Prochlorococcus marinus XMU1405: one gene and its partner. The protein of the gene in region 1 interacts with the protein of each later gene in a pairwise test. Links are inferred from orthologs where the notes say so. Each region holds a gene or a part of one and is shown in the gene's direction. Other genes may lie near its edges. The genes, in order: HA148_RS01595 and lpdA.

What was found.
Region 2: the proteins of HA148_RS01595 (region 1) and lpdA interact in binary tests that used the Escherichia coli proteins (3 or more experiments, as listed by UniProt). The link is inferred for Prochlorococcus marinus XMU1405 from one-to-one orthologs.

The regions. Positions count from the first base shown.
Region 1 is NZ_JAAORF010000001.1:291,710-295,111, reverse strand. Bases 184-3,250 are described here. They hold HA148_RS01595 (UvrD-helicase domain-containing protein), read left to right. Parts: upstream 184-546; coding sequence 547-2,955; downstream 2,956-3,250. Other genes in these bases: HA148_RS01590 (CCA tRNA nucleotidyltransferase), read left to right, coding at 2,961-3,250. Also shown: HA148_RS01605 (R-phycoerythrin subunit beta), read right to left, coding at 1-140; more of HA148_RS01590, read left to right, coding at 3,251-3,402. UniProt on the Escherichia coli protein: A helicase with DNA-dependent ATPase activity. Unwinds DNA duplexes with 3'-5' polarity. Translocates on single-stranded DNA with 3'-5' polarity. Initiates unwinding more efficiently from a nicked substrate than double-stranded DNA.
Region 2 is NZ_JAAORF010000003.1:237,981-241,296, reverse strand. What follows is about bases 286-3,266. They hold lpdA (dihydrolipoyl dehydrogenase), read left to right. Parts: upstream 286-1,046; coding sequence 1,047-2,486; downstream 2,487-3,266. Other genes in these bases: trpC (indole-3-glycerol phosphate synthase TrpC), read left to right, coding at 2,499-3,266; HA148_RS07255 (TrmH family RNA methyltransferase), read left to right, coding at 286-1,035. In the rest of the region: murA (UDP-N-acetylglucosamine 1-carboxyvinyltransferase), read right to left, coding at 1-3; more of HA148_RS07255, read left to right, coding at 163-285; more of trpC, read left to right, coding at 3,267-3,316. UniProt on the Escherichia coli protein: Lipoamide dehydrogenase is a component of the glycine cleavage system as well as of the alpha-ketoacid dehydrogenase complexes.

The DNA.
Region 1 (3,402 bases):
GCGATTGCATGTGAATTGTTGGTTATTGAGGTTATTGCATCTAATCTTGAGTTTGCAGTATTAATAAATTCTTTTATATTGCTTAAATCATTTAATTTCTTATCGGCTGACAATAGTTGATTATTCTTTGAAACTGACATTCCTGTAGTAAAAATTAAAGACCGATCTTAAGAATAATACAAAGCTAGTAAAAACAATACAATTTCAAACTTAACGCAACGCTTCTTAATTAATAACTTCATTCCAAAGTGATAGTTGAAATAATTCAAATAAAAAATTTTTTTCCGCTAATATGAAACTACATTTTTAATAAAGTTTTGGATCAACAGGATTTAAAATTATCAAAGAAACTTATTTCCTCATATAAAAAGAGATTGGAAAAAGAAATTCTAGACAGAAGTATGAAATTAAAGATGCCTCAAAATAAATTTGAAGAAATAATTAATAACAATAATGAGCTTATCAATTTAAAAAAAACTTTAGAAGATCTAGAAACGGAATCTGAATCTAATAGTAAAGTCTGATTTTTGAAAAACCCTTCCAAAAGTGCCTCAAACCAACAATTTCCTTTTTAAGTCCCTAAACAATCAACAACTTCAAGCAGTAAAACATGTTTATGGACCATTATTAGTTGTAGCTGGTGCAGGCAGCGGAAAAACTAAGGCTCTTACTCACAGAATTGCAAACCTTATTGAGGGTAACTCTATAGATCCCTATAACATTCTCGCAGTCACTTTCACTAACAAAGCTGCCAAAGAAATGAAAGCAAGATTAGAGGTTCTTCTAGCCCAAGAATTAGCTTTTAATCAATTTGGCCAGCCTTGGACAACTCTCAAAGAAATTGATCAAAATCAATTAAGAACAAATGTCCACCAAGAGAAGCTTCAGAACCTTTGGATTGGTACTTTCCATTCTTTATTTTCAAGACTTCTGAGATACGATATTGAAAAATATACTGATCCAGAAGGCCTAAAATGGACAAGGCAATTTTCAATTTACGATGAAACAGATTCTCAAACGTTAGTAAAAGAAATTATTAGTCAAGATATGAATCTTGACCCAAAAAGATATGATCCCAAAAAGATTAAAAGATTAATAAGTAATGCTAAAAATCAATGCTTAACTTCTAATGATCTTTTAGAAAAAGCAGATAATAATTTTGATAAAACAGTTGCAGAAGCCTACAAGAGATATAGAATTTCGCTCTCAAAAAATAATTCTTTAGACTTTGATGATCTTCTACTTTTGCCTGTTTTCTTATTGAGGCAAAATGATATAGTCAGAGATTACTGGCACAAAAGATTTAAACATATTTTAGTTGACGAATATCAAGATACAAATAGAACACAATATGAACTTATAAAATTAATTACGGCTGGGAATACTGAACCAAAAAAATTCTTGAATTGGGAAGATCGATCAATTTTTGTAGTTGGGGATGCTGATCAAAGTATTTATAGTTTCAGAGCAGCTGACTTCAGAATTTTAATTGGTTTTCAAGAAGATTTCAAAACTTCAATCAAAGACGATACAAAATCATCTTTAATTAAATTAGAAGAAAATTATAGGTCATCTGCCAATATCCTTGATGCTGCAAATTCACTAATTGAAAACAACTCTGAAAGAATTGACAAAGTTTTAAAGGCTACTAAAGAAAAAGGGGAACTTTTAACGTTACTCAGCTGTGATGATGAAATTTCGGAGGCAGAAGCAATTACCAATAAAATAAAATCAATCAATAACTATAATCAAAACCCAATTTGGAGAAATTTTGCAATTTTATATCGAACCAGAGCTCAGTCGAGAGTATTAGAAGAATCTCTTGTAAGGTGGCGCATTCCTTATACAATTTTTGGAGGATTACGTTTTTATGATAGAAGAGAAATTAAAGATGCCATAGCATATTTGAAAGTTCTGGTTAATTCTTCAGATAACGTTAGTCTTTTACGAATCATAAATGTTCCTAGAAGAGGGATTGGTAAGACTACTATTCAAAAACTTAATGAACTATCTAATAGGTTAAATATCCCATTATGGGAGGTTCTTAATGATAAGCAAAGTCTTGAAGAAACATTAGGCCGATCATCAAAAGGAATTAATAAATTTACTGAAGTTATGAATGATCTACTGTGTTACCTAGAAAATTCAGGTCCCGCTCAATTACTACAACTTATATTAGAAAAAAGTGGTTATTTAAGTGACTTACTCTCTAGTGGGACTGAAGAATCTGAAGATAGAAGAAATAACTTACAAGAACTAATTAATGCAGCTACTCAATATGAAGAAGAAACAGAAAGTGGAGATGTAGAGGGATTTCTTTCTACAGCAGCCTTAACAACTGATAATGATACGAAGAAAAATAATCCTAACTCTGTAACTCTCATGACTCTGCATAATAGTAAAGGTTTAGAATTTCAAAATGTTTTTATCACTGGGCTAGAACAAGGTCTCTTCCCTAGCCATAGATCAATAGATACTCCCTCACTTCTTGAAGAGGAAAGAAGATTATGCTACGTAGGTATTACCAGAGCTAAAGAAAGAGTTTTCTTAAGTCATGCCAGAGAAAGAAGATTATGGGGTGGAATACGTGAAGCAACAATTCCTTCAATATTTCTTTCGGAAATACCTGAAGATCTAATGGATGGCGAATTACCACAAACTGGTGGTGCTTCAATTAGAAGAGATTTGCATCTTGATCGTTTAACAAGAGTTGATCGAAACAATCCAAATGAATTTGTTAACAAACCAATAAATGCAGTAAGAAAATTATATTCAGGGCCAAGTAAAGGGAAAAGCTGGATAGTTGGAGATAAGCTAATTCACTCAAAATTTGGTAAAGGTGAAATTATACATATTTTTGGGAGTGGGGAAAAAATATCTCTAGCCGTAAAATTTGGTGATAAAGGAAGTAAAATTCTAGATCCCAGATTAGCTCCAATTCGTTATGTAATTTAAAACTCATGAACGATATCTCTGATTACATCCAAGGGGAATTAATCAAAACTCCATTTAATCTATATAACCTTATTACTAAATACATAGAATCTAATAACAATACTAAAGTGGCTTTTGTTGGCGGTTATTTGAGAGATTTGTTAATTAGTAAATTCCACAAAAAATCGTTTTCTAAACCTTTAGATATTGATCTTGTTATTGAAGGATCCTCTATTTCTCTTGCAAAATTTATAAAAAAAAATATTGTAAATGTAGATTTATGTTTAATCAAGGAATTTAATTTATACAATACTGTAGAAATAAATATTAATGACTATAAAATTGATATTGCTTCTGCAAGAAAAGAAATTTATTCTGCTCCAGGCTTAAATCCCACAGTAAATAAAAGTACTATTGAGGAGGATCTTAAGAGGAGAGATTTCACTATAAATTCAATAGCCTTCGAGG
Region 2 (3,316 bases), on another replicon or contig:
CATTAAGACTTAATTTATTAGATTCATCATGACAAACTAATAATATTAAGTCCACCCTATGTAACGTCATGAATATTAATTAAAAGTGAAAATGTATTTTTTGATTTCTTGGAAAATAAAAATTTAATAAATAATTGATCAAAATATTTATGTAATTAAAATATAGTTGATAACAAATTTTTCAAAATACCCATAGAAAATACTTTTTTAAAAATAACTAGTAAAAACAATAATCTAGTTAAAAGATTTAGATCATTTAAAAGAGGATCATCTCCAAAAGATCAGGACTTTTTTTGCATAGAGGGTACACATCTCATTGAAGAATTGCTGAAGTCTGGAAAAAATCCCTCTAAGATTTTAGTTACCGAAAAATGGCTAAGAAAGAATCAAAATCTAAGCAAAAAATTTGATGAGTCATTAATAAATATTGTCTCAGAGGAAGTCTTAGCATCTGCGATTTCAACAATTAATCCAGATGGGATAGCAGCTTTAGTAGAGATGTCAGCAATACCTAATTATCAATTTAATAGAAAAGATGATTTTGTTCTTGTTCTCGACAGAATTCAAGATCCTGGGAATATGGGTAATCTATTTAGAACCGCTTTAGCTGCGGGTGTGAATGCAATTTTTTTAGCTGGAGGTGCGCACCCATTAGGCCAAAAGGTATTAAGAGCATCATCAGGTGCAGTTTTTCATCTGCCATTTTTAAGATTTGATGGCATTGAAGAACAAATATTAAATTCTTTAATTAAGTCTTTGTCTGAATTATCAAATGTAGGATTTAAGATTTTCTCTACTAGTAGCCATAATGAGAATTCAAAAAAACCTTCAAAACCTTACTGGGAAGTTGATTGGTCTAGACGTACAGCATTAATTTTGGGTAATGAAGGTCAAGGTATTCATAAAAAAATTCAAGAAGCTTTTAATGAAACAATTACAATTCCGCATAGCGAGATTGTAGAATCATTAAATGTGGCTTGTGTTGCAGTTCCGTTATTACTTGAACGAAAAAGAGTCGCATACACCTCTAAATAAATAAATAAAAAGTGACTGATTCAAGTTTTGATTTTGATTTAATAGTAATTGGAGCAGGATATGGAGGTTTTGATGCCGCTAAACATGCTGCTGGTAAGGGACTGAAAGTCGCAATAGTAGAATCTTCTGATATGGGAGGCACTTGTGTTAACAAGGGTTGTGTTCCATCTAAAGCTCTTTTGGCTGCAAGTGGAAAAGTTAGAGAAATAGCTAATTATGAACATTTGGCTAAATTTGGTATACATGCTTCACCAGTAAGATTCGAGAGATCAAAAATTGCAAATCATGCAAATAATTTAGTTTTAAATGTTAGAGAAAATTTAACAAAAACTCTAAAAAGGAGTGGAGTTGAAATTATTTTGGGCATTGGAAGAATTGAAGGAAATCAAAAAGTAGGTGTAAGAGATAAAAACGGAATTGATAAAATTTTCACATGTAAGAATATTGTTGTAGCAACAGGCTCTTCTCCTTTTGTGCCCCGTGGAATAACTTTGGATAATAGGACCGTATTTACTAGCGATGATGCGGTTAAACTTGAGTGGCTTCCAAGATGGATAGCAATTATTGGAAGCGGATATATAGGTCTAGAATTTGCTGATGTTTATACCGCGCTTGGTTGTGAAGTTACCATGATCGAGGCTTTGGAGAATATTATGCCAACATTTGATCCAGACATCACCAAAATTGCTAAAAAGAACCTTATTCAAGCAAGAGATATAGAAACAAAATCAAATGTTTTTGCGACAAAAATAACACCTGGATGCCCTGTAAAAATAGAACTGACTGATGCAAAATCTAAAGAAGTTGTAGAAACTTTAGAAGTTGACGCTGTACTTGTCGCAACTGGCAGAAGTCCTAATAGTAATAACTTAAATCTTGAGTCGGTTGGTATCGAAACAGAAAAAGGGTTCATTCCTGTAGATGATCAAATGAGAGTTAAGAATGGTGATGGAATAATACCTAACATTTGGGCTGTTGGAGATGTAACGGGTAAACTAATGCTTGCCCATACAGCTGCAGCGCAGGGTACTATTGCTGTTGAAAATATTTGCGGAGCTAATGTCAAAATTAATTATAAGAGTATCCCTGCAGCAACCTTTACTCACCCAGAGATAAGTTCAGTTGGTCTCTCTGAAGTTGAAGCTAAAGAGATATCTGCAAAAGAAAATTTTACTTTGGGAGTTGTCAAAAGTTTCTTTAAGGCTAATTCAAAAGCATTGGCTGAATTGGAGAGTGATGGATTGCTAAAGTTAATTTTCAATAAAGATAATGGGAAAGTATTAGGTGCTCATATTTTTGGGTTACATGCAGCTGATTTAATCCAAGAAATTTCGAACGCTATTTCAAGAAACCAAGATGTAATTGAATTATCTAAAGAAGTTCATACTCATCCTACTCTTAGTGAAGTAGTTGAGGTCGCATATAAACAAGCGGCTTCTCAAATAAAATAATATCTTAAATTAATGGAGATAAGACGCAGGCCACCAAATCCAACAGTAAGGGTAGAAAATTTAGAATATGCTGTACCTCATAGAGAAGCACAAGCAAAAAATATTCTGGAAGAAATCGTATGGCACAAGGATATTGAAATTAAGAATTTTAAAAAAATAGTCTCTTTAGAAGATCTCATAAAAAAAATTGAAAAACTTCCTTCTCCCAAAGATTTTTACAAAAATATTTTGGAGTCAAAAATAAAACCAGGAGTTATTGCTGAAATAAAAAAAGCTAGTCCGAGTAAAGGAGTTATTAGAAAAGATTTTAACCCTGAAAACATAGCAATATGTTATGAAGGATTAGGTGCATCATGTATCTCAGTACTTACCGATAAAAGGTTTTTTCAAGGTAGTTATGAAATACTCGAAACTGTAAGGAAATCAACTAATCTCCCTCTACTCTGCAAAGATTTTATTATTTCTGCTTATCAGATTTATAAAGCAAGGGTATCTGGTGCTGATGCAATATTATTAATCGCTGCGATTTTAAGTGATGATGATTTAATTTATTTAAAGAAAATAGCTGATAATTTAAAGATGAGTGTTCTCGTTGAAGTACATAACTCTAATGAGTTAGAAAGGATTCTAAAGTTAAAATCTTTTAATTTGATTGGAATAAATAATAGGGACTTAAAGACTTTTAAAACGGATTTAAAAACATCAAAAGAATTGATGCATACTTATGCAGATATATTTTTAAAACAAAATATTATTCCCATAAGTGAATCTGGAATTAATTGTGCCGAAGATTTAGAATCGCTTAGATCTATTGGAATCATGGGAGTATT